4 regions of the Streptomyces sp. NPDC005863 genome follow, and region 4 is predicted to be linked to each of the others. Evidence: riboswitches for the same ligand, from Rfam matches in the RefSeq annotation. Region 4 holds a riboswitch; each other region holds the start of a gene.

What was found. A riboswitch is a leader RNA that binds a small molecule or an ion and turns the genes downstream of it on or off. The one in region 4 is predicted to bind cyclic di-AMP.
Region 1: it holds a riboswitch for cyclic di-AMP, as region 4 does, so the genes downstream of both, ACFYO9_RS23240 (transglycosylase family protein) here and ACFYO9_RS19125 (LysM peptidoglycan-binding domain-containing protein) in region 4, are expected to answer to the same signal.
Region 2: it holds a riboswitch for cyclic di-AMP, as region 4 does, so the genes downstream of both, ACFYO9_RS20970 (M23 family metallopeptidase) here and ACFYO9_RS19125 (LysM peptidoglycan-binding domain-containing protein) in region 4, are expected to answer to the same signal.
Region 3: it holds a riboswitch for cyclic di-AMP, as region 4 does, so the genes downstream of both, ACFYO9_RS04805 (NlpC/P60 family protein) here and ACFYO9_RS19125 (LysM peptidoglycan-binding domain-containing protein) in region 4, are expected to answer to the same signal.

The regions. Positions count from the first base shown of each region.
Region 1 is NZ_JBIAII010000006.1:387,218-394,603, reverse strand. It holds gene ACFYO9_RS23255 (DUF501 domain-containing protein) at 1-246, opposite strand, end outside; gene ACFYO9_RS23250 (septum formation initiator family protein) at 268-747, opposite strand; gene eno (phosphopyruvate hydratase) at 879-2,168, opposite strand; gene ACFYO9_RS23240 (transglycosylase family protein) at 2,477-3,196, opposite strand; cyclic di-AMP (ydaO/yuaA leader) riboswitch at 3,201-3,370, opposite strand; gene ACFYO9_RS23235 (transglycosylase family protein) at 3,599-4,678, opposite strand; gene ACFYO9_RS23230 (cytochrome P450) at 4,818-6,128, opposite strand; gene ACFYO9_RS23225 (hypothetical protein) at 6,236-7,386, opposite strand, start outside.
Region 2 is NZ_JBIAII010000005.1:423,940-431,325, forward strand. It holds gene ACFYO9_RS20955 (GNAT family N-acetyltransferase) at 1-280, opposite strand, end outside; gene ACFYO9_RS20960 (HPr family phosphocarrier protein) at 436-717, shown strand; gene ACFYO9_RS20965 (GntR family transcriptional regulator) at 900-1,610, opposite strand; gene ACFYO9_RS20970 (M23 family metallopeptidase) at 1,821-2,624, opposite strand; cyclic di-AMP (ydaO/yuaA leader) riboswitch at 2,637-2,799, opposite strand; gene ACFYO9_RS20975 (pitrilysin family protein) at 3,000-4,385, opposite strand; gene ACFYO9_RS20980 (pitrilysin family protein) at 4,382-5,734, opposite strand; gene ACFYO9_RS20985 (DNA topoisomerase IV subunit A) at 5,958-7,386, shown strand, end outside.
Region 3 is NZ_JBIAII010000001.1:1,116,699-1,124,084, forward strand. It holds gene ACFYO9_RS04800 (ATP-dependent DNA helicase) at 26-2,596, opposite strand; cyclic di-AMP (ydaO/yuaA leader) riboswitch at 2,877-3,034, shown strand; gene ACFYO9_RS04805 (NlpC/P60 family protein) at 3,042-4,271, shown strand; gene ACFYO9_RS04810 (hypothetical protein) at 4,368-4,721, opposite strand; gene ACFYO9_RS04815 (NlpC/P60 family protein) at 5,067-6,128, shown strand; gene ACFYO9_RS04820 (hypothetical protein) at 6,277-6,915, shown strand; gene ACFYO9_RS04825 (response regulator transcription factor) at 6,936-7,386, opposite strand, start outside.
Region 4 is NZ_JBIAII010000004.1:619,782-627,167, reverse strand. It holds gene ACFYO9_RS19145 (class I SAM-dependent methyltransferase) at 1-177, shown strand, start outside; gene ACFYO9_RS19140 (squalene/phytoene synthase family protein) at 422-1,330, shown strand; gene ACFYO9_RS19135 (hypothetical protein) at 1,441-2,106, opposite strand; gene ACFYO9_RS19130 (metalloregulator ArsR/SmtB family transcription factor) at 2,344-3,129, opposite strand; cyclic di-AMP (ydaO/yuaA leader) riboswitch at 4,075-4,234, shown strand; gene ACFYO9_RS19125 (LysM peptidoglycan-binding domain-containing protein) at 4,239-4,967, shown strand; gene ACFYO9_RS19120 (SRPBCC family protein) at 5,135-5,593, shown strand; gene ACFYO9_RS19115 (NAD(P)/FAD-dependent oxidoreductase) at 5,673-7,310, shown strand.

The sequences.
Region 1 (7,386 bases), on a different contig from region 4:
GACGCCGTTGGCCTCCAGGGTGCCGATCGCGGAGGCGGCCCGGGGGCACGTCAGGTAGTACGTCGTCGGGAAGGGCGTCCCGTCCGGGAGGCGCGGCGCCGTCTCGACGACGTCCGGCTGCCCGCAGGGGCAGCGGTGCGCGATGGCCCGGAGCCCGCGCGGCGGGCGGCCGAGCTGCTGCTTGAAGGCCTCGACGTCGGCGTCGGTGGGCTCGGTGCGCTCAGTGGTCGGCGGGGGCGTTTCCATGCCTGTCTTTCCATCGGTCGGTCAGTTGTCGGAACGGTCGGCCTTGTCGACGCCGTCCCAGACGTTGGAGTACCAGGGGCGGGCGGCCGCGCCCTGGTCCGGGCGCCGGCTGTGCGCCGCGGCGGGGTCGATCACCGTGAAGCCGGTCTCGCCGGGCATCACGTAGTGCAGCCGGTCGCGGATGCGCTGCTCCGCGTACGCGTCGTCCTGCCAGCGGGCCTTCTCGTCACGCAGCTTCTCGACGTCCGCGTGGTGCTCGGCCTGCTGCCGGCGCAGATCGTCGATCTCGGCGCGCTGGGAGACGTACTGCCGCATCGGATAGGCGAGCGCGACGACCAACGAGCAGAGCACGAGGGCGAGAAGGGCGGCGCGGCCGGTGAGCCGGGAGCGGCGGGCCTGGCGCTTGGTCTGGGAGCGGTAGACGCGCTCGGCGGTCTGCTCGCCGAGCAGCCGCAGGCGGGTCGCGGTGGAGAACCGGTCCTTGGTCCCGGCCTTGGCCATGGTTCCGCCTCCCCAGAGCTGCGCGTATACGTGCGTACGTCCCCGCACACGGTACGGGACCGGGTGCGGGGACGTACGTAACTACTGGTCCGCGAAGCGGCTGTGCCTACTGGTCCGCGAAGCGGCTGTGCCTACTGGTCCGCAAAGCGGAACCGCGGGAAGGCGCTGCGTCCGGCGTAGACGGCCGCGTCGTCGAGGATCTCCTCGATGCGCAGCAGCTGGTTGTACTTGGCGACGCGCTCGGAGCGGGCCGGGGCGCCGGTCTTGATCTGGCCGCAGTTGGTGGCGACGGCCAGGTCGGCGATGGTGACGTCCTCGGTCTCGCCGGAGCGGTGGGACATCATGCACTTGAAGCCGCTGCGCTGGGCCATCTCGACGGCGTCCAGGGTCTCGGTCAGCGAGCCGATCTGGTTGACCTTGACGAGCAGGGCGTTGGCCGAGTTCTCCTCGATGCCGCGGGCCAGGCGCTCGGGGTTGGTGACGAACAGGTCGTCGCCGACGAGCTGCACCTTGTCGCCGAGCTGCTCGGTGATGGTGTTCCAGCCGGCCCAGTCGTCCTCGAACAGCGGGTCCTCGATGGAGACCAGCGGGTACGAGGCGACGAGCTCCGCGTAGTACTCGGTCATCTCGGCGGCCGAGCGGGACTTGCCCTCGAACTCGTAGGAGCCGTCCTTGTAGAACTCGGACGCGGCGACGTCGAGGGCGAGCGCGATCTGCTCACCGGGGACGTAACCGGCCTGCTTGATGGCCTCCAGGATGAGGTCGAGCGCGGCGCGGTTGGAGTCCAGGTTCGGGGCGAAGCCGCCCTCGTCGCCGAGGCCGGTGGACAGGCCCTTCTCCTTCAGCACCTTCTTGAGGGTGTGGTAGACCTCGGTGCCCCAGCGCAGCGCCTCGGAGAACGACTCGGCGCCGATCGGCGCGATCATGAACTCCTGGATGTCGACGTTGGAGTCGGCGTGCGACCCGCCGTTCAGGATGTTCATCATCGGGACGGGCAGCAGGTGCGCGTTCGGACCGCCGAGGTAGCGGAACAGCGGCAGGTCGCTGGCCTCGGATGCGGCGTGCGCGACGGCGAGCGAGACGCCGAGGATGGCGTTGGCGCCGAGCGAGGCCTTGTTGTCGGTGGCGTCCAGGTCGAACATGGCCTGGTCGATCAGGCGCTGCTCGGTGGCGTCGTAGCCGACGAGCTCCGGGCCGATCTGCTCGATGACGGCGAGGACGGCCTTCTCGACACCCTTGCCCTGGTAACGGTTGGGGTCACCGTCACGGAGTTCGATGGCCTCGAAGGCACCGGTGGAGGCACCGGACGGAACGGCGGCACGACCGGTGCTGCCGTCGTCGAGGCCGACCTCGACCTCGACCGTGGGGTTGCCTCGGGAGTCCAGGATTTCCCGGGCTACGACGACGTCGATGGACGGCACGAGCATCTCCTTCTGGGATGTGACGCGTTTACGCGAGCCGCTTCGGCCCTGCGTCTCCTGAGCCTAACCGGCTCCGGGGCTTCAGCCAGCCGACCGCCCGTCCCGTGGGACGGACAAGAGGCGAAATCCCCGGGAAACAGGACGGAAGACCGCGTTTTACTCGCTGGTAGCGAACACGGCGGGGGCGGACATGGCCCCGCCCCGGTGCGTACGGGGGATACGCGCACCGGGGCGGGGAGCCCGTGGGGACGGGGTGGCCGTGCGTCCGCCGAGGCACGGCCGGGTGGGCCCCGAAGGGCCCGGGAGGCTCAGCTGAGGTGCAGCTGCTGGCCCGGGTAGATGAAGTCGGCGTCGTCGATGATGTCGCCGTTGAGCTTGTAGACCTTCTGCCAGCCGCCCTTGACGTGGTGCGACTGGGCGATCTTGGAGAGGGTGTCGCCGGACTCGACCTTGTACTCGCCGTCGCCCTTCTTGACCGTCTTGCCGGTCGGGGTCTCGACGGTCTTCTTGGACTCGGTCTGCGGCGTGGGCTGCGGCTTGGGCGCGGCCTGCTTCTGCTCCGGAGCGGCCTGCTGCTGCGTCTGCTGCGGCTGCGTCTGCTGCGGCTTCTGCTGCTGCGGGGCCTGCTCCTGCTGGCCGCCGCCGCTGCTGGGGGAGGCGCCCGAGAGGCCGACGCCGCAGGACGGCCAGGCACCCTTGCCCTGGCCCGCGAGGACCTTCTCGCCGATCTCGATCTGCTGGGCCTTGGAGGCCTTGTCGGCGGACGGCGCGTACTTGGTGCCGCCGTACGCGGCCCAGGTGGACGGCGAGAACTGCAGACCGCCCTGGAAACCGTTGCCGGTGTTGATGGACCAGTTGCCACCGGACTCGCACTGGGCGACGGCGTCCCACTCGGAGGCGGTGGCGGCGGAGGCCGAGCCGGCCGCCATCAGCGGAGCGGCGACGGCCGCGCCGGTCACACCGACGAGGGTGGCGACGCGCGTGGCCTTGGACGGACGACGGTGCTTGCCCTTGCTGGAAAGCAGCATGAGTTGATCCCCTACACCGACGCCTGCGAGGTGAGCTGTCGGGTTCGGGCCGATGTGGTTGCCCGGTCGCACTTCTCGAGTGCGACTTCACCCCTAGCCGTTCCCGTCCGTCTCGCGGCGCTCAGCCTCTCGGCTGCCCCACCCCTCAACGGACGGACCCGGCACAAACCTTGGGTCCCCCGCTCCTGCCCACGGCGCTCTTGAGCGACGACTGTTCCCGTCCGGCCGTTGGCAGGATTCGGCGTACCGACCGGCGGGGCCCACCAGTGGCGAGCGGTGACGACGGTAATCACGTCTTCCACACAATTTCAAAGACGATCAGGGCTTCTGAGACCCATGTCTCACTCGCGCCAAAGCGGACATACGACGCGAAGACCCCGCCCGACTCTTCGTCAACTACCGTTACTTTTCGCCCAGATCGAGGCTCTGACCGGGGAGGATGAGGTCCGGGTCGCCGCCGACGGTCTTCTTGTTCTCGGCGTAGAGCTCGTGCCAGCCGCCGTCGACGTCGAGGTCGTCCGCGATGAGCGAGAGGTTGTCCCCGGAGCGCACCGTGTACGTCCCGTCGGCGATGCCACCGTCACGGTCGGCGCCGCGCGACGCGTGCCGCCCCGGACGGTCGCCGCCGGCCCGCTCGCTCTCGTCGACGCCGCCGCGGTGGCGTCCCGCCGACGCGCCGTCCGAGCCCTCGGCGGGCGTGGTCGACCCCTCGGAGCCGGACGAAGCGGGGTCCTGCGACCCGGACTTGCCGTCGGCGTCCGCGTCATCCGCGTCATCCGCGTCGGCCTGGTCGCCCTTGCTGTCCTTGCCGTCCTTTTCGCCGGACTCGTCGTGATTCTTGTCTCGCGCGTCGTCGGCCGAGCCGGGCGTGTCGTCGTCCGCGGACGGTTCGCCGGCGTCCGAGGACGGGTCGGCCTTCTCGCCCTTGTCCTCGCCCTTGTCCTCGTCCGTGCCCTTGTTCTTGTCCGCGGAGTCCTCGGAACCCTCGGTGTCCTCGGAGTCCTTCGAACCGTCGGCCTTGTCGCTCCCGGTCGGGCCGGTGGAGTCGGACGTGTCGTCCGGGGTCTGCGGGAGGGGGGCTCCGGGGTCGACGTCGGCCGCGGCGCCGCCGTCGGTGAGACCGGCGATCGGCGCGCAGCTCGGCCAGGCGTCGGTGCCCTTGGCGTCCAGGACCTTCTCGGCGACGGCGATCTGCTGCGACTTGGAGGCCTGGTCGGCGCTGGGCGCGAACTCGAGGCCGCCGTGGGCCTCCCACGTGTCCTGGGAGAGCTGGAGCCCTCCGTAGTAACCGTTGCCCGGGTCGGCGCTCCACGCGCCGCCGCTCTCGCACTGGGCGAGCTTGTCCCACGTGGCCGTGTCGGCCGCGCTCGCGCTGGTGGCGGCGAGCAGCGGGATGGCGATGGCTGATCCGGTGACGCCTGCCGCGACGATGAGAGCCGGGGCCTGGCGGGGGCGTCGGTGACGACCATGACCGGAGAGCATGCGGTTGCCTTTCAGGAGACTGCGGCGACAACTGGGGCGCCCGGGGGCGCTCAAGTCGTCGTGAACGTAGCCGCAGTCGAACGCTTGTCACAAGTCGATGCAGCGGAGATCACGTGAACATCACAGTCGTGACGGCCCGTCAGTCACGGCCCTGGGGCTGTGCGTCCGTGAACTCCACCGGCAGCGTGCGCAGTCCCCGCATGATCAGTCCGCCACGCCACCGCAAATCGGCGGGATCCGCCGCGAGTTGCAGGTCGGGAAGGCGCCGCAGCAGCGTCGCGAGGGCGGTCCGGCCTTCGAGCCTGGCCAGCGGTGCGCCGAGGCAGTAGTGGATGCCGTGGCCGTATCCGAGGTGCTGATTGTCACGGCGGGAGAGGTCCAGGGTGTCGGCCCGTTCGAAGCGGTCGGGGTCGCGGTCCGCGGCGGCGAGGACGACGAGGACGGGGTCGCCCGCGGCGATGTCCTGGCCGCCGATGCGGACCGCCTCCGTCGCGTACCGCCAGGTGGCGAGCTCGACGGGGCCGTCGTAGCGCAGCAGTTCCTCGACGCCGGTCTCCAGGAGCCCGGTGTCGCCCTCGGCGAGCGCCCGCTGCAGCCGCGCGCGCTGCTCGGGGTGGGTGAGGAGTGCGTACAGGCCGTTGCCGATGAGGTTGACGGTGGTCTCGAAGCCGGCGAAGAGCAGGATGAAGGCCATGGCGGCGGCCTCGTTCTCGGTGAGGTGCTCGCCGTGGTCGGAGGCCTTGATGAGGCCGGAGATGAGGTCGTCGCCGGGGTCGAGGCGCTTTCGGTGGATGAGCTCGGCGAGGTAGCCGCGCATCTTCTTCACGGACCGGGCCACGCCGCCGCGGGGCCCGCCGCCGTGCCGGATCATCATGCCCGCCCAGTCGCGGAAGTCGTCCTGGTCCTCGCGGGGGACGCCGAGCAGGTCGCAGATGGCGTAGATGGGGAGCGGGAAGGCGAACTCGTGGATGAGGTCGGCCGTGCCGCGGGAGTCGCCGCTCCTGGCGACGATCGCGTCGATGAGCTGGTCCGTCAGTTCCTGCACCCGGGGCGCGAAGGCGGCCACGCGGCGCGGCGTGAACGCCTTGGAGACGAGTCGGCGCAGCCGGGTGTGGTCCGGCGGGTCGATGTTGAGCAGATGCGTCATCAGCTCGGCCTTGCGCTCGCCCGGGATGCCGGTCTTGCCCTTGGCGTGGGCGGACTCGTCGTGGTGCGCCGGGTTCTTGCTGAGCCGCTGGTCGGCGAGGGCGTCCCGGGCGTCCGCGTACCGGGTGACCAGCCAGGCCTCCACGCCGCTCGGCAGGGTGGTGCGGTGCACCGGCGAGTTCTCCCGCAGCCAGGCGTACGCCTGGTACGGGTCGGTGGCGAACTCCCAGCTGAAGAGCTCGGGCCGCGGCGAGCCTCCGGCGGCGGGGCAGGGGGTGACGGCTGGGGGCTGCTGGTCGTGCATGGGGTCGACGGTATCTGTTTATGCGGGCCTGTCCGACCCTTCCCTTCGTCGCCCGGAGGGCGGCTTCGCGACGCGGAAGAGAGAGTGGTCGGACGGGTCGGACAGGTCTAGGGGGGCGTCGGGCGGAGTGGGCCCTTGAGGCGGCGGGTGGCCGACTCGTCGCCGGCTGCCCGGGCGATGCGGAAGTAGTGGACCGCCAGGTGCTGGTGGACCTGGCCGAGGAGGGCCGCCGCGCCCGGCTCGTCCGCGTCGGCGGCGGCCGTGAGATAGGGGACCGCCTCCGCGTAGGCGACGCGGGTGGCGAGCAGGTGGCCCAGCGCGGCCGCGGCCCGGGTGTCCCCGCGGCCCGCCGCGTCGCGGAAGAACCCCTCGGCCCCCGCCAGGTCCCCCTCGTCGCGGGCGAGCCGGCCGAGCCACAGCAGGGCGTGCACGTCCCCGCTCGCCGCGCGCGGCGTGAGGGCGAGGCGGAAGGCGGCGGCCAGCGCGTCCAGTTCGGCGGTGTCGTGCGGCTCCAGCTCCCGGTACGCGCGGATCCACGCGCTGTCCGGCAGCGGCTCGGTACCGGCGGACCGGGCCGCGTCCGCGACCAGCGACCCGCACGCCCGCCAGGTGCCGGGCCACTCGCCGGGCACGAGCAGCCCGCTCACCCCGTGCCGGAGCGCGGCGGCCCAGGCCAGCGCCGCGTCGAGCTCCTCGCGCCCGGCGTCGTCCGCCCCGGACTCCTTCCCGTACTCCGCCTCGTACTCCTCCTGGAACCGCGTCAGCAGCTTCGGCGTGACGCCCCGGGTGAGCCCGCACCGCGCGAGGTCGATCGCCGCGCGCACCAGCAGGTGCCCGAGCGGATGCGGGCCGCCGCGCCGGGCGGACCTGCGCCACTCGTCCCACAGTTCGGGCCCCACCGCCAGGTACTCGGTCACGCCGAGCGTGCCGCGCCACCGCACGGCGTCCACAAGGCGCGGGTCGTCGGCGGCCGCGAGCCGCGTCAGTTCCGCCGCGCTCCAACGGCACGTCAGCTCGACGGTGGCGGCGGCGCTGAGGACGCGCGAGGCCGGGCCCGCGCCGAACCGGTGCGCGTCGTACGCCTCGTCGCGCATCGTGGCGAGCACCAGCACGCCCTCGTGGGTGAGCCGGGCGAGCAGGCCCGCGGTGAGGCCGTGCTCGCCGAGGTGGTCCTCCAGGTCGTCGAGCCACACCACGTGCCGGGCCGTGGGGGCGCGGTCCGGGATCCTGCCCGGCAGATCGCGCAGGTCGGTCCCCG
Region 2 (7,386 bases), on a different contig from region 4:
CGATGAACTCGCCGCCCACCGTGACCGCGAGCCCCACCCGGTCGACCTGGTCGTGGTGGGTGAAACGATGCACATCTTTGGCGGACAGCCGCGGATAGGGCGCGAAGAAGCGGTAGTACTTCGACTCGTCCGACACCTGTTCGTAGAAGCTGACGAGACGGTCCGCGTCCTCGGCCGTGATGGGCCTGATCCGGGCGGTCCCTCCGTCGCGCAGCACCACATCGGCTTCCCAGTGGGCGGGGTAGTCGTGCCGATCCTGCCGATCCGACGCGGTCTGCATGGGGCCAGGGTACGGGTCGCGCGGCCGCTCGGGCCGGGGCAGGCTGGGACGGGTCGAACGGCCACCGGGACCAGGACGTATGTCCGACGGAGCACCCGTGACGGCATGAGACACTGGTCTAGACAAGTGTGAGACACCTGGAAGGGCAGCAACACATGGCTGAGCGCCGCGTCAACGTCGGCTGGGCCGAGGGCCTTCACGCCCGACCCGCCTCCATCTTCGTCCGCGCGGCCACGGCCGCCGGCGTTCCCGTGACGATCGCCAAGGCCGACGGCAACCCGGTCAACGCCGCGTCGATGCTCGCGGTGCTCGGCCTGGGCGCCCAGGGCGGCGAGGAGATCGTGCTCGCCTCCGACGCCGAGGGTGCCGACGCCGCCCTCGACCGGCTGGCGAAGCTCGTCGCGGAGGGGCTCGAGGAGCTTCCGGAGACGGTCTAGGACGCGTTCCTGGAAAACGTCGAAGGGGTCACCCGGAATATTCCGGGTGACCCCTTCGACGTTTTCCAGGCCTGACGTTCGACGCACTTCAGGACTGACGCCAAAAAGACAGATACCGGAATTCCCGCCTTTTCACTCAGTCCCCTCTTTTGCGAGGGTCTCCCTTTTATACGGCTCCTCCGTTAATTCCGGAGGCTCACCGTGTTGACGGCATGTTGCGGGTCCCTCACACCGCCGCGCCCCGCCCGCCGTGCGGGACGCAGCCGTTGGGCGGCCGCCGTCCGCTCGGCGTGCGCGGCGGCGAGCGTCCTGGCCCGTCCCGCGTCCTTGCGGGCCACCGCGTCGAGGATCGCGGCGTGTTCGGACCACGTCTCGGCCGGCGCCGCCGGGGACTCCACCACGTACATCCAGGCGACCTTGTGGCGGAGCTGGGTGAGCAGCGTGCCGAGGCCGGGGCTCGCGGACGCCTGGGCGAGCGTCTCGTGGAACCAGCCGCCCAGCGCCCGCAGGTCCTCCCCCAGGCCGCCTCTGGCGCGTTCCTGGCCCAGCCGGACGAGACCGCGCAGAACCTTCAGGTGCGCGTCGTCACGGCGCTGTGCGGCGCGTGCCGCGGCGAGCGGTTCGAGCAGCGACCGCATCTCCAGGAGGTCCGCGGCCTCCTGCTCCGTCGGTTCCGCGACGCACGCGCCCGCGTGCCTGCGCGTGACGACGAAACCCTCGGCCTCCAGGGTGCGCAGCGCCTCGCGTACGGGGACGCGCGAGACGCCGTAGCGGCGCGCGAGGAGCTCCTCGGTGAGCCGGCCGCCCCGCGCGTGGACTCCGGCGACGATGTCGTCCCGGATGGCCGTGCTGACCGAATGCGCAGGAATGCGCGTGACCGGACCTCCGCCCACTGACCGGACCTCCATTGAATTCCCCGCGCCCCGCCGTCGGCCGACGCTCGTCCGGTGACTCTATTGCAGAGTGCCGCGATTTCCGATGGCGTCCGGGAATTCATGGATATCTTTTGGCCACTGCGGGACGAGGCGCCGCCGCGGCAACGCGAAAGCCCCGGCTCATCAGGAGCCGGGGCTTTCGAAGCGGTGCTGTGGAATCCGCGTCCGTCAGACGTTGACGCCGTGTCCGCGCAGGTACGCGATGGGGTCGATGTCCGAGCCGTAGTCCGGGCCGGTGCGGGCCTCGAAGTGCAGGTGCGGGCCGCTGGCGTTTCCGGTGGCGCCGGAGATGCCTATCTGCTGGCCCGGGGTGACCGTCTGGCCGACGGAGACACCGAGGGAGGACATGTGGCCGTACTGGGTGTACGTGCCGTCGTTCATCTTGATGACCACGTTGTTGCCGTAGGCGCCGCCCCAGCCGGCCTCGACGACGGTGCCGGCGCCGACCGCGTGGACCGAGGTGCCGGACGCGGCGTGGAAGTCGATGCCGGTGTGGCTGCCGGAGGACCACATGGCGCCGCCGGTCTGGTAGCCCGTGGAGACGTACGAGCCGGAGATCGGGGCGACGTAGCTGTTCAGGCGCTTGCGCTCGGCCGCGCGGGCGGCGCGCTCCTTGGCCTCGCGCTCCTTCGCGGCCTTCGCCTTGGCCTCGGCCTCGGCCTTGCGCTTCTCCTCGGCGGCCTTCTTCTTGGCGGCCTCTTCGGCCTTCTGGGCGGCAGCGGCGTCGTCGGCGGCCTGGCGCTGGGCGGCCGCCTGCGCGTCGATGTTCTCGGCGAGCGAGTCGCCGACGGAGATGGCCTGGGTGAAGCCGGTGTGCTCGAGGGCCGCGTCATCGGCGGCGGCGAGCGCCGGACCGGCGAGGCCTCCGATGACACCGGTGGTGGTGAGCGCTGCGACGCCCGCGACGTTCGCGGTGGTACGCGTGAGGCGGCTCGGACGACGGTGCTTCCCGGTGGCACGGGTGAACGCCATGAAGCGGCTGATCCTTTCCTTCCCTCTCGCCTACCGGGTTAGCTGACGGGTTCGGAGCAGGAAGGTCTCCTACAGGTTCCTCGCCTCGCGGCAAGGTGCCCGATTCACCCCAGGGGACATGTGGGTCCCCGGCTCCCCTGGCTCGCGCCGTACGGGGACTCGGCGATGACTGTCCGGTGCCGCGGATGCGGCGTACTGCGCGACGAACAGCCGGACCGACGCTAAACGGGCGCACTTTCAATCGACAAACAGAACTCGACTTTTGTAGCGCACGCCACAGGGCAGACGGGCAACCTCCATATGAATTCGGACATATGAGGACCCTGGCGCCCGAAGCGGTCACCAGGGTCCTCATATGTCCGGCCTGACGGTCACTCAGCCGGTGACCACACTCACGTCACCGATCCCGAGGGCCCTGACGGGCTCCTCGATCTGCGCGGCGTCCCCGACGAGGACCGTCACCAGACGGTCCTCCGGGAAGGCGTTCACGACGGCAGCGGTGGCCTCCACGGTGCCGGTGGCCGCCAGCTGCCGGTACAGCTGCGCCTGGAAGTCGTCCGGCAGGTTCTGCTCGACCTGGTCGGCGAGGGTGGCCGCGACGGAGGCCGCCATCTCGTACTTGAGCGGGGCGACGCCCACCAGGTTCTGCACGGCGACGTCACGCTCGGCGTCGGTGAGCCCGTCGGCCGCGAGGGTGCGCAGCACCTTCCAGAGGTCGTCGAGCGCCGGGCCGGTGTTCGGGGTGTCCACGGAGCCGCTGATGGCGAGCATCGCGGCGCCCGTGCCGTCCGGCGCCGAACGCAGCACCTGGCCGAACGCCCTGACGCCGTAGGTGTATCCCTTCTCCTCGCGCAGGACGCGGTCCAGGCGCGAGGTGAGGGTGCCGCCCAGGCAGTACGTGCCGAGCACCTGGGCGGGCCAGACGCGGTCGTGCCGGTCGGGGCCGATGCGGCCGATCAGCAGCTGCGTCTGGACCGCTCCGGGGCGGTCCACGATGACGACGCGGCCGCGGTCGTCGGCGGTCACCGGCGGCACCGGGCGCGGCTCGCCCGCGGAGCCGGTCCAGGCGCCGACGGTGTCCGCGAGGACGGCGTCGAGGTCGGTGCCGGTCAGGTCGCCGACCACCACGAGGGTGGCCGTGGCGGGCCGGACGTGCTTCTCGTAGAAGGCCCGCACCGCCGCCGAGTCGATGGCGGTGACCGTCTCCTCGGTGCCCTGGCGCGGCCGCGACATGCGCGCGGTCGGCGGGAAGAGCTGCCGGGAGAGTTCCTTGGCGGCGCGCCGCGCGGGGTTGGCGGCCTCGTGCGGGATCTCGTCCAGGCGGTTGCGTACGAGCCGTTCGATCTCGCTGTCGGCGAAGGCCGGGGCCCGCAGCGCGTCGGCGAGCAGGCCGAGCGCCTTGGGGAGCCGGGAGACCGGAACCTCCAGGGAGACGCGGACCCCCGGGTGGTCGGCGTGCGCGTCGAGGGTCGCGCCGCAGCGGTCGAGCTCGGCGGCGAACTCCTCGGCGGAGTGCTTGTCGGTGCCCTCGTTGAAGGCCCTCGCCATGATCGTGGCGACGCCGTCGAGGCCCTCGGGCTCGGCGTCCAGGGGCGCTTCGAGGTGGATCTCGACGGCGACGACCTGCTGGCCGGGGCGGTGACAGCGCAGGACGGTGAGGCCGTTGGGCAGGGTGCCGCGCTGGGGGGCGGGGAAGGCCCAGGGCTTGGCCGTGCCCGCCTGGGGCTGGGGGTGGAACTGCATGGTCGCGGCCTCGGTCACTTCGCCGCCTCCTCTTCTTCCTCGTCGTCCGCGTCGGCGTCGGCCGGGGCCGTCGGCTCGTACACGAGCACCGCGCGGTTGTCCGGGCGCAGGCGGGCCTTGGCGACCTCCTGGACCTCCTCCGCGGTGACGTCGAGGACGCGCTGCACGGCGGTGAGGGCGAGCTGCGGGTCGCCGAACAGGACCGCGTACCGGCAGAGTTCGTCGGCGCGGCCCGCGACCGTGCCGAGCCGGTCGAGCCACTCGCGCTCCAACTGTGCCTGGGCGCGCTCCATCTCCTCCGCGGTGGGGCCCTCCGCGGCGAAGCGGGCGAGCTCCTCGTCGACGGCGGCCTCGATGACGGGCACCTCGACGTCGCCGGACGTCTTCACGTCCAGCCAGCCGAGCGACGGCGCGCCTGCGAGCCGCAGCAGGCCGAACCCGGCGGCGACCGCCGTACGGTCACGGCGCACCAGGCGGTTGTAGAGCCGGGAGGACTCGCCGCTGCCGAGGACGGTGAGGGCGATGTCGGCCGCGTCGCACGCGCGCGTGCCGTCCTCCGGGAGGCGGTAGGCGGCCATCAGGGCACGGGCCGGCACCTCCTCCTCGACGACCTCGCGCAGCTCCTCGCCGATGCGCTCCGGCAGAGAGCCGTCGCGCGGCGGCTGCTTGCCGTCGTGGCCCGGGATCGACCCGAAGTACTTCTCGACCCAGGCGAGCGTCTGCTCCGGGTCGATGTCGCCGACGACCGACAGGACGGCGTTGTTCGGCGCGTAGAACGTACGGAAGAACGCACGGGCGTCCTCCAGGGTGGCCGCGTCCAGGTCGGCCATGGAGCCGATCGGCGTGTGGTGGTACGGGTGGCCCTCGGGGTACGACATGGCCGTCAGCCGTTCGAAGGCGGTGCCGTACGGGACGTTGTCGTAGCGCTGGCGGCGCTCGTTCTTGACGACGTCGCGCTGGTTCTCCATGGACTGTTCGTCGAGCGCGGTGAGCAGCGAGCCCATCCGGTCGGCCTCCAGCCACAGGGCCAGCTCCAACTGGTGCGCGGGCATGGTCTCGAAATAGTTGGTGCGCTCGAAGCTCGTCGTGCCGTTGAGCGAGCCGCCCGCTCCTTGGACCAGCTCGAAGTGGCCGTTGCCGTGCACCTGCTTCGAGCCCTGGAACATGAGGTGCTCGAAGAGGTGGGCGAGGCCGGTAAGCCCCTTGACCTCGTGGCGTGAGCCGACGTCGTACCAGAGGCAGACCGCGGCGACCGGGGTCAGGTGGTCCTCGGAGAGCACCACGCGCAGGCCGTTGGCCAGCCGGTGCTCGGTCGCTGTCAGGCCGCCGGAGCCGGCCTCGGCCGTGGCCGTGTGACCCATGGGCATGTACGTCCCTTCGATCGCTGGATCATCGCTGGATCAGAACCATTGCTGCCAGTCCTGCCACTGTATGCAAGCGTGTCAGCACCTGACGAAGTTCCCGCTCCGCCCACGGCGTAGTCGCGTGTGACGGCTCCGGTGCACGGGTCGTGGTCTGCGTTGTCAGTGGGACAGTCCACAATGGTCGGCGTCAGAACCCGCACTTGTTGGTGAAGGAGCCGCAGCAGCGATGGCCCGCCGCAGCACGAAGACCCCGCCGCCCGACGACTCGTACGAGGAGAAGATCCTCGACATCGACGTCGTCGACGAGATGCAGGGCTCCTTCCTCGAGTACGCGTATTCGGTCATCTACTCCCGAGCCCTTCCGGACGCCCGGGACGGCATGAAGCCGGTGCACCGCCGCATCGTCTACCAGATGAACGAGATGGGCCTGCGCCCCGACCGCGGCTACGTGAAGTGCGCCCGTGTCGTCGGCGAGGTCATGGGTAAGTTGCACCCGCACGGCGACGCGTCGATCTACGACGCCCTGGTGCGCATGGCCCAGCCCTTCTCGATGCGCCTGCCCCTGGTGGACGGCCACGGCAACTTCGGCTCGCTCGGCAATGACGACCCGCCGGCCGCCATGCGGTACACCGAGTGCAAGATGGCCGACGCCACCTCTTTGATGACGGAGTCGATCGACGAGAACACCGTCGACTTCGAGCCGAACTACGACGGCCAGGAGATGGAGCCCTCCGCCCTCCCGGCGGCCTACCCGAACCTCCTGGTCAACGGCGCGTCGGGCATCGCCGTCGGCATGGCGACGAACATGCCGCCGCACAACCTAGGCGAGGTCATCGCCGCCGCCCGCCACCTCATCAAGCACCCGGGGGCCGACCTCGAGACGCTGATGAAGTACGTGCCGGGCCCGGACCTGCCCACCGGCGGCCGCATCGTCGGCCTGAACGGCATCAAGGACGCGTACGAATCGGGTCGCGGCACCTTCAAGACCCGCGCGACGGTCTCCGTGGAGAACGTGACAGCGCGCCGCAAGGGCCTGGTCGTCACCGAACTGCCCTTCTCCGTGGGCCCCGAGAAGGTCATCTCCAAGATCAAGGACCTGGTCGGCTCGAAGAAGCTGCAGGGCATCGCCGACGTCAAGGACCTCACCGACCGCGCCCACGGCCTGCGCCTGGTCATCGAGATCAAGAACGGCTTCGTCCCCGAGGCCGTCCTGGAGCAGCTCTACAAGCTCACGCCGATGGAGGAGTCCTTCGGCATCAACAACGTGGCGCTGGTCGACGGCCAGCCCCTCACGCTCGGCCTCAAGGAGCTCCTCGAGGTCTATCTCGACCACCGGTTCACCGTGGTGCGCCGCCGCAGCGAGTTCCGCCGCGGCAAGAAGCGCGACCGCCTGCACCTGGTCGAGGGCCTCCTCGTCGCGCTCCTGGACATCGACGAGGTCATCCGCCTCATCCGCTCCAGCGACAACTCCGCGCAGGCCAAGGAGCGCCTGATGGAGCGCTTCTCGCTGAGCGACATCCAGACGCAGTACATCCTGGACACCCCGCTGCGCCGCCTCACCAAGTTCGACCGCATCGAGCTGGAGTCCGAGCGCGACAAGCTCAACGGCGAGATCGACGAGCTGACCGGCATCCTGGAGTCGGACGCGGAGCTGC
Region 3 (7,386 bases), on a different contig from region 4:
CCTCCGCCACGCGCGCGGGCGCGCGCTACAACTTCTCGACCGGTGCGTACCGCAGCAGCAGCCGCTTCGGCTTGGGCTCGCCGAAGTCGACCGTCGCCTCCGCGTTCGCTCCCGTGCCCTTCACTCCGACGACCGTGCCGAGGCCGAACTGGTCGTGCGTGACCCGGTCACCGACGGCCAGGGCGACCACCGGCTTCTCCGTGGCGCGGCGGGTGGCGAAGCCCTGTGCGCCGCCGGCCCGCGAGCGCGAGGACGACAGCGACGAGGCGATGCCCCCGGCCGGTCCCGATCCGCCGGAACCGGACGACGCCGGGGCGCCGATGGAGCCCGTCCGCTTCCAGTCCAGGTGGGTGTCCGGGATCTCCTCGAGGAAGCGCGACGGCGGGTTGTACGACGGCTGGCCCCAGGCGCTGCGCATCGAGGACCGCGTCAGATAGAGCCGTTCACGCGCGCGCGTGATGCCCACGTACGCGAGCCGGCGCTCCTCCTCCAGCTCCTTGACCTGCCCGAGGGAGCGCATGTGCGGGAACACGCCGTCCTCCATGCCGGTCAGGAAGACCACGGGGAACTCGAGGCCCTTGGCGGTGTGCAGCGTCATCAGGGTGATGACTCCGGAGCCGTCGTCCTCCTCGTCGGGGATCTGGTCGGAGTCGGCGACCAGGGCGACACGCTCCAGGAAGTCGGAGAGCGTCCCGGCCGGAGCGGCGGCGGCCCCCTCGTCACCCTCGGCCTGGTCACCTTCCGCCGGGCCTGCGCCCTGCGCCTGGCCGTCGCCCTGCGCCTGGGCGTCGCCCTGCTGCCCCGCCTGGCTGTTGTCCTGCTCGAACTCCAGGGCCACCGCGGCAAGTTCCTGGAGGTTCTCGATGCGTGTCTCGTCCTGCGGGTCGGTCGAGGCCTGCAACTCGGCGAGGTAGCCGGTGCGTTCGAGGACGGCCTCCAGGACGACGGCCGGTCCCGCGCCGGACTCGACGACCGTCCGCAGCTCCTCCATGAGCGTGTTGAACCGCTTGACGGCGTTGGCCGAGCGGGCCGCCATGCCGTACGCCTCGTCGACGCGGCGCAGCGCCTGCGGGAAGGAGATCTTCTCGCGCTGCGAGAGCGCGTCGATCATCGCCTCGGCGCGGTCGCCGATGCCCCGCTTGGGCACGTTGAGGATGCGGCGCAGCGGGACCGCGTCCTCGGGGTTGGCGAGAACGCGCAGGTAGGCCAGCACATCGCGGACCTCCTTGCGCTCGTAGAAGCGGACGCCGCCGACGACCTTGTAGGGCAGGCCGACGCGGATGAAGATCTCTTCGAAGACACGGGACTGGGCGTTCGTCCGGTAGAAGATCGCCACGTCGCCGGCCTTGGCGTCGCCCGCGTCCGTGAGGCGGTCGATCTCGTCGGCGACGAACTGTGCCTCGTCGTGCTCCGTGTCGGCGACGTATCCGGTGATGCGCGCGCCCGCGCCCTGGTTGGTCCACAGGTTCTTCGGGCGGCGGCTTTCGTTCCGCTCGATGACCGCGTTCGCGGCGGTGAGGATCGTCTGCGTGGAGCGGTAGTTCTGCTCCAGGAGGATCGTCGTCGCGTCGGTGTAGTCCTCCTCGAACTGGAGGATGTTGCGGATCGTGGCGCCGCGGAAGGCGTAGATCGACTGGTCGGCGTCGCCCACCACGCACAGCTCGGCGGGGTCGTCGCCCTCGCCTCCGGAGGGGCCGACCAGCTCGCGCACCAGCGCGTACTGCGCGTGGTTGGTGTCCTGGTACTCGTCGACCATGACGTGCCGGAAGCGGCGGCGGTAGTGCTCGGCAACGTCCGGGAAGGCGCGGAGCAGGTGGACCGTCGTCATGATCAGGTCGTCGAAGTCCAGCGCGTTCGCCTCGCGGAGGCGCGACTGGTACATCGCGTAGGCCTCGGCGAGGGTCTTGTCGAAGCCGTCGGCCGCCCGGCCCGCGAAGTCCTCCTCGTCGATCAGCTCGTTCTTCAGGTTGGAGATCTTGGCGCTGAAGGACTTCGGCGGGAACTTCTTCGGATCGAGATCCAGGTCACGGCAGACCAGGGCCATCAGCCGCTTGGAGTCCGCGGCGTCGTAGATCGAGAAGGAGGAGGTGAAGCCCAGCTTCTTGTACTCGCGGCGCAGGATGCGGACGCAGGCGCTGTGGAAGGTCGACACCCACATCGCGTTCGCCCGCGGGCCCACGAGCTGCTCGACGCGCTCCTTCATCTCGCCCGCGGCCTTGTTCGTGAAGGTGATCGCGAGGATCTGGCCGGGGTGCACACCGCGCTCGGCGAGCAGGTACGCGATGCGGTGGGTCAGCACGCGGGTCTTGCCGGAGCCGGCGCCGGCGACGATGAGCAGCGGCGCGCCGGCGTGCACGACGGCCGCGCGCTGGTTCTCGTTCAGCCCGTCCAGGAGCGACGCCGGGTCGATGACCGGGCGGGGGGCACCGTCGCGGTAGTGCGTCTCCCGGGTCATGGGCGCGTCGAACTTCCCGTCGAACAGGTCGTCCGGAATGGGCTCCGGAGCGCTGTCCTCGGGCGGCGGCGGGGTCGCTTCGTCCGTGGCCCGGGAGGGCTGCAGGTCCGCCAGGAAGCTGTCATCAAAGAGGCTGCTCATCGCCTCCCGAGTCTAGGCGGCCCCACTGACAACCCGCTGCGGGTTCCGGTCACCTCTCGCCCGGCCACCCGGCCGACCGCCCCGCCCGGCTACCCCACGCCCGCGGACGATCACGCTCCGCATTTGCCGGTGCGTACCATTCCGATGTTCGCACCGGGCCTCGCGCAAAGTCACGAAAATGTATCGGGCATAACGAACATCAACCTTCACACGGGCCACACGAGTTGGCTAGCGTGCTCCGCGGGCCTCTCGTCCCCCACCGGCGAACCCCGCCGGGAACGGGTGGCCTCCGCCGAGTCCGACGTGCTCGGAGCCGGGGACCCACCGTAAAACTTGGGGTGAATCAGTCCCGTACGCAGTACGGGACCGTAGGGCAACCTTCCGGACCAGCCGCCCGAACCCGACAGCTAACCCGGTAGGCGGTCTACGGAAGGAGTCGCCTCCCTTGGCGTCGCACCGCAAGCCGCGGACCCGGGCATCCGCACTCCGCACGACCCCCGCCCTCGGCATCACGACGGCGGCCCTCACCTCCGTCGCCCTCCTCTCGCAGAGCGCGCAGGCAGCGCCCTCCACACCGGCGAAGCCCAGCCTCGAAGAGGTCCAGAAGAAGGTCGACGAGCTCTATCAGCAGGCCGGCGTGGCCACCCAGAAGTACAACGCGGCCAAGGAGCGCTCCGACAAGCAGCGCAAGAAGGTCGACCGCCTGCTCGACGACGTGGCCGCGCGCGCCGACAAGCTGAACGACGCGCGTAAGGAACTCGGCTCGTTCGCCGCCGCGCAGTACCGCACCGGTGCCGTCTCCGAGACGGCGACGATGATGCTCGCCAACGACCCGCAGGGCTACTTCGACCAGAACCACCTCACGGACCGGCTGACCACGCGCCAGAAGAAGGCGGTCGACGCGTACGAGGCGGAGCAGGCGTCGGCGACCAAGCAGCGCACGAAGGCCGCGACGAGCCTCAAGACCCTGAGCGACGCGCGGGACGACCTCAAGACCAGCAAGCAGACCGTCCAGCGGAAGCTGGGCCACGCGCGCGAGCTCCTCTCGAACCTCACCGCCCAGGAGAAGGCGCGGCTGGCGGAGATCGAGCGGAAGAAGAAGCAGGAGGCCAAGCGCAAGGCCGAGAAGCTGGCCCGCGAGCAGGCCGCGGAGGCGGAGCGCAAGCGCAAGGCGGAGGAGGCCGCGCAGCGGGAGAAGGAACAGGGGAAGGGCGACTCCGGTTCCGGTTCGGGGTCCGGATCAGGTTCGGGGCCGGGCACCGGCGCGGGCTCAGATGCCGGTACGGGGTCCGGTACGGGATCCGGGAGCACGGACGGCAGCTACGCCACGAAGGCCGCGAAGGTCATCGACTTCGCGGAGGCACAGATCGGCAAGCCGTACGTGTGGGGCGCCACCGGACCCGACTCCTACGACTGCTCCGGCCTCACCCAGGACGCCTGGAAGGCCGCGGGGATCTCCCTGCCGCGCACCACATGGGACCAGGTGAAGGTCGGCACGACCGTGAAGACCGCCGACGCCAAACCCGGTGACCTGGTGTTCTTCTACGACGACATCAGCCACGTCGGGATCTACATCGGCAACGGCAAGATGATCCACGCCCCGAAGCCGGGCGCGAACGTCCGCGTCGAGTCGATCTACTACATGCCGATCCACAGTGTGGTGCGCCCCGCGTAACCGCACCCCCACGCGCGTGTGGCCCGCATCCCGGGGGGATGCGGGCCACACGTACGCGACGGCTGGAGGGCCAGCCCTCAGGTCCAGAGCCTCGCCTCAGGTCCAGAGCACCGCGATGAAGATGTTCGCCACGGTCAGCAGGCCGACCGCACCGAAGAGCGGCTTCTCGATCTTCTCCTCGTCCCGCTTCACGTAGACCAGCGCGAGGATCACGATCAGCAGGGCCAGCTTGATGCCGATCTTGAGGTTGTTGACCGCGTTGTCGTCCGCCTGGTTGAGGCCCACCAGGACCACACCGGTGACGAGCATCACGAGCGCGCCGTGCAGCATCGCGGGGCTGAAACGGGCGGCACCCTGGCCCATCTGCTTCATCTGGGTGAGGAAACCGCCCAGGAGCGAGGCGATGCCGATGATGTGCAGGCCGACGAAGAGATGGATGAGTAGGTCCATGGGGCCGGAGCCTAGCCCGGTCGCCCACGGCTCCCGGCAGCCACCCCCGTACCACCGCTCCCTCACGGCTGCGGCGCAATCGAGCCATCGGTCACAGCCGCGTTCGAAGCAGGCGCCCGCGGCCGGGCGACCCGGTCACAGTCGGTCGTTCAGGCGCCCACTTCCGTCGGTTCCGCACAATCCGTCACCAACCCGTGACGGTCAGGTTTAGCGTCCTCCACCAGGTGACCGGCTCCCCGTCGCCGTCCGGACCGGACGGCTCGTCGGACACCACCGCCGAGAAACCCGGCGGCGGCCCGCTCCCCCTGTGGCGGGCCGCCGCCGGACAGGTAAGGAGCCCTCTTCGTGGCAGCGCACCGCAAGCCCCGCCCGCGCTCGCTCAGCGGCAGCACGTTCCGCACCGCTCTCACCCTCGCCCTCGCGGGAGCCGCGTCGGCGACCGCGTTCGACGGCGTCGGTCACGCCGATCCACCGCTCGGCCCCACCGAGGTGAAGGCCAAGGTCGACGCGCTCTACCGCGAGGCGGAGACGGCCACCGAGAAGTACAACGGTTCGAAGGAGAAGGCCGAGAAGGCCGAAAAGTCGCTCACCGCGCTGCGCGACGAGGCGGCCCGCAGGACGGAGAAGCTCAACTCCGCCCGCGACGCCCTGGGTTCGTACGCCACCGCGCAGTACCGCGCGGGCGGCATCGACCCCGCCGTACAGCTCGCCCTCTCCTCCGACCCCGAACAGTTCCTGGACCGCGCGGCGCGCGCCGACCGGGCCGGCGGGCGGCAGGCCGTGGCCCTGCGGGACGTCCGCAAGCAGCTCCGCGGAGTGGAACAGCTCCGCGACACGGCCGACGACCGGCTCGCCTCCCTCCGGGCCCGCCAGGCCGAGCTGCGCAAGCACAAGAAGACGGTCACCGAGAAGCTCGGCGAGGCCAAACGGCTGCTGTCCCGGCTCACGGCCCACCAGCGCGCGGAACTCGCCGCCCCCACGGTCGAACGCGCCACGCGCACACAGGTCCGCGACGCCTCCCTGCGCACCGCCAAGACCCCCACCACCAAGGCCCCCACCACCCGTGCCGCGTCCGCTGTCTCCTACGCGTACAAGGCGCTCGGCAGCCCGTACGTGTGGGGCGCCACCGGCCCGAACGCCTTCGACTGCTCGGGCCTCACCCAGGCCGCGTACCGCGCGGCGGGCGTCTCCCTGCCCCGCACCACCTACGCCCAGATCAACGCCGGCCAACGGGTCACCCGCTCCGAACTCCGCCCCGGCGACCTGGTGTTCTTCTACTCCGGCATCAGCCACGTCGGCCTCTACGTGGGCCACGGCCAGATGATCCACGCCCCGAACCCGAGCGCCCCCGTACGGCTCGCACCGATCGACCAAATGCCGTTCGCGGGCGCGACCCGCGTGACGTGAGACGGCTCGGGTGAGGCGGCTCGGGTGTGACGGAGCGGGCGAGCCGAGCCGGTGCACCGGCTCAGGCGGGATCACATGCACCGTCACCCGTACTCAGTCGCACCGTCACCCGTGATCCCGTGCGCCGTCACCCATTACTGTCACGTCCATGCCTAGCCGTACGCTGCCGCCGCCTCCACCTCCCGTGTATCTGCGCACCTGGCCGGACCGTCAGACACTCCTCACCGACCGCGGCATGGCCCTGGAAGAGCTGCACAGGCGCCACTTGGGCGTGGGCCGGCTCCTGCTGCTGTGGCTCTACGGCCTCGGCGGCTCCGTCGGCTGGGCACTGCTGGTCCAGCCACTCCAGATGCTCGCGGACAAGGACTCCTCCGGCTTCCTCCTGGGCCCCGTCCTCGGAGCCCTCGGCCTGGCGGTGCTCGCGCCCTCCGTGATCGGTGTCGTGTACGCCGTCCGGTACGACCGACGCATCCGTCACCTGTCAGCCGCCTGGCTCGCCTTGGACCACCACCCGGCGTCCGACGCCCGACTGCGCTCCCCCGCGCTCAGCCTCCTCTGGCTCCTGTCGTCCCTCGCTGTCTGCACGCTCGGCCTGTGGGCCTCCTTCGCCGCCGCCGCGTACGCCGAACCGGGCCGCGACACCTACGCCGACGTCGTCCAGGGCATGGGCGTCGGCCTCATCGTGTGGCTGACCGGCCTCCTCGGCGCCGCGAAGGCCGTCGGCCACTACCGGTGGGCGGTACGGATGCTGGCCCCGGCCCCGGCCCCGACTCCGGCCACACCCTGACCGCGGCGCCCGACCGACCGTCAGACCAGTCGCCGTGCCGTCGCCCACCGCGTCAGCTCGTGACGGTTGGACAGCTGCAACTTCCGCAGGACCGCCGACACATGCGACTCGACCGTCTTCACGGAGATGAAGAGCTGCTTGGCGATCTCCTTGTACGCGTACCCGCGCGCGATGAGCCGCAGCACCTCCCGCTCGCGCTGGGTGAGGCGGTCCAGGTCCTCGTCGACCGGAGGCGCGTCGGTGGAGGCGAAGGCGTCCAGGACGAAGCCGGCCAGGCGCGGCGAGAACACCGCGTCTCCGTCCTGCACGCGGAAGATGGAGTCGACCAGGTCCGTGCCGGTGATCGTCTTGGTGACGTAACCGCGGGCGCCGCCCCGGATGACGCCGATGACGTCCTCGGCGGCGTCGGAGACGGACAGCGCCAGGAAGCGCACCGGGTTCCCTGCGTCGGCCATCAACGGCGCGCAGCGG
Region 4 (7,386 bases):
GGGTTTGGGCTGGACGAGGCTCATCTGCCGGTGCCGCCCGGTATCTCTCTGGCGGAGTACGACGCGTACTGTGCCGCGGCTGGTCTTGTGTTCGTCGATCGTTTCTCGACGTGGGGTGCCGATCCCTATGAGGGGGGCGGTTATGCCGTCAGTGTTCATCGGGCGGGCGGCAGCTGACTGCGGGTGGGGGGCTGGGCCTAGGCCTGGGCCTGGGGGGGTTCGCGGGTTCGCCGCCCCGGGGGTGCGGTGTGTTCCGGGGCGGCGGGCCGTGTCGTCCGGGGCGGCGGGCTTGCCGGCGTCGTGTCGCGGGGTGCGTGTGTGCCGGTGACGGCCGGTCAGGTTGCCGGGGTCGTCAGCGGTAGTAGATGGGCATGAGGCGCTGGCGTACGTCGTCGTCGCGATCTTGGGGCAGGGTGTATCGATGAGTTCATGGGATGCCGCGTTGGATGCGGCCGGTGTCCGGGGCGGGCAGCTGCGTGCGGACTTCTCGCGTCAGCGGCGTGTGGTGTCGCGGTACCGGTTTGCCCAGTACGCGGCCGTCCGGCTGCTTCTGCCCGGCGCGGTGGTGCCTCATGTGGTGGCGGCGACCGCGTTCATGCATCACACCGACCATCTCCTGGACCAGGGTGGTTCGTTGGAGGAGCGGTCGGCCGCGTACGAGTGGTGGGTGAAGCAGGTTCGTCAGGCTCTGGTGACGGGGCGCAGCGAGCACGGTGTGCTGCGGGCGATGTCGTACACCTGCGGGGTGTTTCCTCAACTGGCGGTGCTCATGGAGGAGTTCCTCGGGGGCACGGTGGTCGAGCTTGACTTTGCGGGGTTTGGTACGGAGGAGGATTACCAGCGTTACGTCGAGGCGTACTCTCTGCCGGCGTTCATGGTGGTGGCCCATGTGCTCGCGCCGGGGGCGGATGCGGTGGGTTATCGGAAGGCCTGCCGTTTGTTCATCGATGGCAGTCAGCGGTTGGATTTCGTGAATGACCTGGCCGAGGATCTTCGGGTCGGCCGTCTGAACATCCCGCGGAGTGTGCTGGATCGTCACGGGGTGGGGCGGGGCGATCTGGTGGCGGGGCGGCGGTTGGCGGGGGCCGGTGATCTGATCGGCCGGGAGCTCGATGAGGCGTGTGCCTGTCTGGGTGCCGGGCGGGCGATGGTCGGCTATCTTCCCGTCGCCCATCGTGCGTTGGGGCGGGCGTTGATCGGGATGGAGGAGGCGACGGCGGAGGCGGCTCGGGTGAAGGGGGCCGGGCTTCTTGTCTCTTCGGCCCGGCCGGCTGTGTTCAGGGCTCTGGGGTTGCTGGCGCGTGAGTATCGGGGGCGCGGGCGAGGGTGACGCTCCCCCTCCGCGTCCTGGGTGGGGCCGGTACGGGCCGGCCCATGGCCGTCAGGACTGCGACCGTCAGCGAGGACCGGTCTGCGGGTCGGGCGCGGCGGGAGGCTCGGTCACAGCGGCTTGATGGCGATGTGACGGTTGTGTGCATCGAGGATGACGACACTCCTCGCGATGCCGTGGCCGTCATCTCCGTGCCACCAGATCACGAAAGTGCTGGCGAGGTTCTTGGCCTGGCTCCGAGAGGTGTAGTCGGTCCTTATCTCGACGTCGTAGTCGGGGCCGACGAGTGTCACGGTGAACAGCTGGTCGGCATGTCGGGCCAGGGCTCCATGTCCCTCGGCGCGTGCCCACGCCCGAAAGTTTCGTAGAAGTGCCGGGTTGGTTCGCTTGGCACTCAGGGGGTGAGCCGGTGGCTTCTTCCGGGCACCCATGACTCCGTCATGGCAGCCCTTCACCCAGGAACCGCGATCCCCATCGGCGTGGGTGTCGGCGTCCAAGGCTCGGCGGGCGCAGCCTCCGTGTGCGACTTCCCGTACCGCCGCGCCCTTGCCGTCCTCGTCGTAGACCTTGCGGCCTTCGTTGTACCCGGCGACGTAGGCGTCCTTGAAGCCGGGCTCCGGCTCGGTCTGTGGCCCGGGCGAATGGGAGGCATGCGTCTTTGCGGACTGTGGCGTGCCATCGGCTCCGCATGCCGGGACAGCGAGCATTCCCACCGTCGCAACGGCGGCTGCGGCGGCAGAGCGCCAGCCATGTCTCTTGCCTTCGCCTGGACTCATCTCGTGCTCTCCAATCGATTGGGCGACGCGATGAGGTGGAGCTTTGCGGCCGCGCGTGTCCTTTTAACGCAAAAGTACGGCACCAAGATCGCCGACGCGTGGGTGAGCACGTCAGGGCAAAAGCCTTGGCCGCAGCCGCGGTGTTCAAGTAGGGCTGCTGCAAGCGGAGTTGGCACGGTTGCCGTCGAGGGTGGCCGCCGTCGTCAGACGGCGGCCGGGTGGTTCGGAGTTTGGGGGTCAGGACTTTTCGAGGAGGGTTTTCAGGTGGGACAGCATCATGGTCCAGCCGCCGCTGACGCCTTCGAGCATCTTGGAGTCGGGCGTGGTGAAGCCGTCGTGGGTGATGGTCAGTTTCATGCCCAGGGCCGGGTCTTCGGCGGGTTCGATGTCGAAGGTGACCTTGGAGCGTTCCTTGGCCGCCTCGGCGAAGTCCTCGTCGCTCATGCCGAACATTTCCTGGTGCATCGGCTGCAGTGTGTGCCAGGTGTAGGCGAGTCGCCTGCCGGGCTGTGACTCGGTGACGACCTGGCCGAGGTCCTGGGGTTCGCCGCCGTCCTCGACGGGCCACAGCACCTTGGAGCCGACCTTCCAGTCGGAGGAGGGTGCCCAGCCGCCGTGGTACTGCTTCAGGAATTCGGGGCTGGTCAGTCCCTTCCAGAGCTTCTCGGGGGTGGTGTCGATGTAGATGGTGTAGACGTACTCGGGCTTGGTCATCGCCGTTCCTTCCAGGGCGTGTTTCAGGTTGCTGAGTGCGGACATGCGGCCGCGTTCGTACTGGCCGATCCAGCGGTCGGCGATGTCGTGGATGGGCACGGGGTTGAGGTAGTGCAGCCTCTCCCGGCCGTGGCGGACCGCTGTGACCAGGCCGGCGCCCTCCAGTACCGCGAGGTGTTTGGAGACCGCTTGGCGGGTCATGTCCAGGCCTGCGCACAGTTCGCGCAGGCTCTGTCCGGTCCGTTCGTTCAGCCGGTCCAGCAGTCGTCTTCTGCTCGCGTCCGCGAGTGCCTTGAATACCTCGTCCATGTCCTGTGACCCCCTCACCACCAGATTGGCAACCTATTGGTTGCATGTCAAACGGGCGCGGCGGGAGGGGTCGTGCGGGGCGGGGTGTTCGTCCGCGGGGGCGGGTTCTGGGTGGGGGGCGTTGGCCAGGGGCCGTTATTTCGTCAACTCGCCTTGCTGTTGCGTGCGATACGGAATGGATCGGCCGGGCGGCGGCCGGCGGGAGGCGGGAGGCGGGTGAGATTGTCGCAACGCGGCCCGGGCGCAGGCGAGTTCGCCTCTCCTGCTTTTTCCCGACAGTACGTCACCTTCGGGCGCGGAATGCGGCATTGCCCGGTGCGCTCTTCGTTCTGTGTTTGATCGGCCTTCTCCTCCCTGCCTGATCTCTTCGTCTCTTTTCTTTCTGTCGCCTGCTCAGGTGGGCCCTGCCGCAATGGCCGGTCGGGCTCCCCCGGCCCCCTTTTCTCTGTTCTCCGGGCGAGTTGAGGTGGGCGCCGGGGTGGTTGATATAGCCCTGGGGCCGGGGGGTGCGGGAATCGTGTGCGCGGATGTGACTGGCTCAACACCGTATGCCTTATGCCTGTTTCGTGGCGGAAAGATACGACTTTGTGGTGCCCAGTTTCGTATGGATTACCCGTATTAGGGGGGTACGTGGAGTGCTGTACTCATCGCAGGTATATCCAGTGGAATGGCCCGTGCCGGTGCGGTCGCGAGTCGCTTTTTCCGTGCTTCGTTCCGTGAAATGTGTCACGTCGGGGTGCGTGGTGCCCGGAGGCGGCGTTGGGCGCATTTCCGTTCTGGGCAAAGAAAGTTGAGTTTTTCGATCATTGCGTGCGGGACCGCTCCCGGGGCCGGGGAGCAGGCCTGCGCATTCGTCATTCGAATTCTGGCCTTGTTCCGTCCGGGCTTTCTCGCTTAACGTCACCGTCAATCCCGGGCTGAACGCCGAATCCTGCCGCTGCCCGGAAACCCTTCCCACCCACTCACTTACGCACGGCAGGAGCGGGGGACCCAGGTAAGCGCCGTCCCGGAATCCGGCACGGCTCGGGGTGAAGTCGCATGCAGTGCGACCGGACATCTCCCGTCCGAACCCGACAGCTCACCTCGCAGGCGACGGAGAGGAATTCGTCATGCCCGCAAAGGGAAAGCACCGCCGCCCCAAGTCCAGCTCGCTGCACCGGGGCATCGCCGCCGCCGGCACGGGCGGGGCCGTGCTCGTCCTTCCGGTGCTCGGCGCGACCGGCGCGAGCGCGGCGCAGGCCGCTCCGGCCGCCAAGCCCGCCGCGGCCCCCGGCACCTACGTCGTCGCCGCGGGCGACTCCCTCTCCAAGATCGCCAAGGACCACTCCGTCAGCGGCGGCTGGAAGAAGCTGTACGAGGACAACCGCGGCGTCCTGGGCGGTGACCCGCAGCTCATACGTCCCGGGGTCAAGCTCACCCTTACGGGCAAGGGCTCCGAGCCGGCCCAGCGCGCCGACCGTTCCTCGCACGAGAAGGCGGCCGTCCAGCCCGCCGTCGCCCCGGCGAAGAAGACCTACGCCAACAACCTCGACGGGTGGATCAGGGAGTCGCTCGACATCCTGGCCCAGCACGGCATCCCCGCCTCCTACGAGGGCATCCACCGCAACGTCATGCGCGAGTCCTCCGGCAACCCGATGGCCATCAACAACTGGGACTCCAACGCCGTCGCCGGCACGCCGTCCAAGGGACTCCTGCAGGTCATCGGCCCCACCTTCGACGCCTACCACCTGCCCGGCACCTCCACGGACAGCTACGACCCGGTCGCCAACATCACCGCCGCCTGCAACTACGCGGCCGACCGGTACGGCTCGATCGACAACGTCAACGGCCCCTACTAGGAGCCGCCAAGAGCTCCTGGGAGCGCCCAGGAGTATGCGGGGTACCCGGTCGGGGTGCGGCGGGCGGCGGGTGGGGCCGATGGCTGGTGTGATGAAGGGGTGAGTCTGCGGCGGCCGGGCACCCGGTCGGTCACGGGTCAACCGACGATGACGGGTGGGAACGCATCATGGCTGTACGGCACCGACTGATCGAACGCCCGCCGCGCGATGTCTGGGCGGTCCTGGAGGACGGCACCCGCTATGGCGAGTGGGTGGTGGGCACCCATGAGTCCAAGCCCGTCGACGATGCGTGGCCGCAGACGGGATCCCGTATCGAGTACACCGTGCGGCTGGGGCCGTGGGAGCTGTCGGGGCACACCGTCGTGCGCAGATGTGAGGCTCCCCGGCTGCTGGAGCTGGAGGTCGACAGCGGCCGGCTGGGCACCGCGCGCATCGCCATCGACGTACGGCCCTGGGGGGAGCACACGCTGGTGATCCTGGACGAGCATCCGCTGCGCGGGCCGGGCGGGCTGCTGCACTCCGCGGCCGTGGACGTCCTGATCCAGGTGCGCCACCGCGCCATGCTCGCCCGGCTCGCCGACGTCGTCGAGCACTCCCCGCGCCGGCCGGCCCATGCGGCGCACTGAATCCCGGCCCGCCCGCCGGCCATCTCACCGGCCCTCCCGCACGGCGGGCTGGGCGACGCGAGGGAAGTAGGAGGCGCTCATGCCGGACGCGGTAGTGATCGGCGCGGGCCCCAACGGTCTCGTCGCCGCCAATCTCCTCGCCGACGCCGGATGGAGCGTGGAGGTCCTGGAGGAGCAGCCGGAGCCCGGCGGCGCCGTGCGCAGCGACCGCGGTGTCCACCCGGACTACGTCAGCGACCTGTTCAGCGCCTTCTATCCGCTGGCCGCCGCCTCCCCCGTCCTTGCGGGCCTGCGGCTCCACGAGGAGGGGCTGGCCTGGAGTCATGCCCCCAGCGTGCTGGCGCACCCGCTCCCGGACGGGCGGTGCGCGGTCCTGGAGCGGCGCGCGCAGGAGACCGCGGCCGGGCTGGAGGCCTTCGCCGGCGGGGACGGGGACGCCTGGCTGGAACTCCACGACATCTGGGAGCGTCTGGGCCCGGACATCCTCGGTGCTCTTTTCACCCCCTTCCCGCCCGTGCGGTCCGCGGCCCGTATCGCCGCCCGGCTGCGCGCCGCGGGCGGTCTTCGGCTGGCCCGCACCCTGCTGCTGCCCGCCCGGCGCCTGGGTGAGGAGGAGTTCCGCGGCGAGGCGGGCCGGCTGCTGCTGGCGGGCAACGCGCTGCACGCGGACCTCTCCCCCGAGTCGGCGGGCAGCGGCGGCTTCGGCTGGCTGATGTCGATGCTCGGCCAGAGCCACGGCTTTCCCGTCCCCGTCGGCGGGGCCGGCGCGCTCAGCGCGGCCCTGGTGCGGCGTCTGGAGCGGCGCGGCGGGGCGCTGCGCTGCGGCGAGCGGGTCCAGGAGATCGTCGTGCGCGGCGGGCGGGCCGTGGGCGTGCGCACCGCCGCGGGTGAGGCGGTCGCCGCTTCGCGTGCCGTGCTGGCCGACGTGTCCGCTCCCGCCCTGTACGGGCACCTGGTCGATGCCCGGCACCTGCCGGGGCGGCTGCTGCGCGATCTGGAGCGGTTCCAGTGGGACTTCGCCACCTTCAAGGTCGACTGGGCGCTGTCGGGGCCGGTCCCGTGGAGCGCGCCGGAGGCCGGGCGGGCGGGGACGGTCCATCTGGCCGACGGTGTCGACGGGCTCACCCGTTTCGCCGCGCAGATCGCCATGGGCCAGGTGCCCGACCGGCCCTTCCTGCTGTTCGGCCAGATGACCACGGCCGACGCCTCGCGCTCCCCGGCCGGCACCGAGTCGGCCTGGGCGTATACGCACATCCCGCACCGGATCAAGGGTGATGCGGGTGAGGAGGGGCTGAGCGGGCTCTGGGACCGGCGTGAGCAGGAGGTCATGGCCGACCGGATGGAGGCGGAGGTCGAACGGTGGGCGCCGGGCTTCCGCTCCACGATCCGCTCCCGCCGGCTCCTCGCGCCCGTCACCCTCGAGGCGATGGACGCCAACCTGCACGGCGGTGCGATCAACAACGGCACCACCGCGATGCACCAGCAGCTGGTGTTCCGCCCCACCCCGGGCACCGGCCGGCCCGAGACGCCGGTGCCCGGGCTCTTCCTCGCCTCCGCCGCCGCCCACCCCGGCGGCGGCGTCCACGGCGCGCCCGGTGCCAACGCCGCGCGCGCCGCCCTGCGCGTGCGGAGCCCCTCCGACCTGCTCAGCCGCGCCCAGCGGGCCCTTGAGCGGCGGGACAGGAAGGGCGGGCGCACCGGCGGATCCGGCTCCTGAAGGGGGACGCCGACGGGTCCGGCTCCTGAGGCGGGTCTCGAAGGGCGCGCCGGCGGGTTCTGCGGGCGGGTTCCGG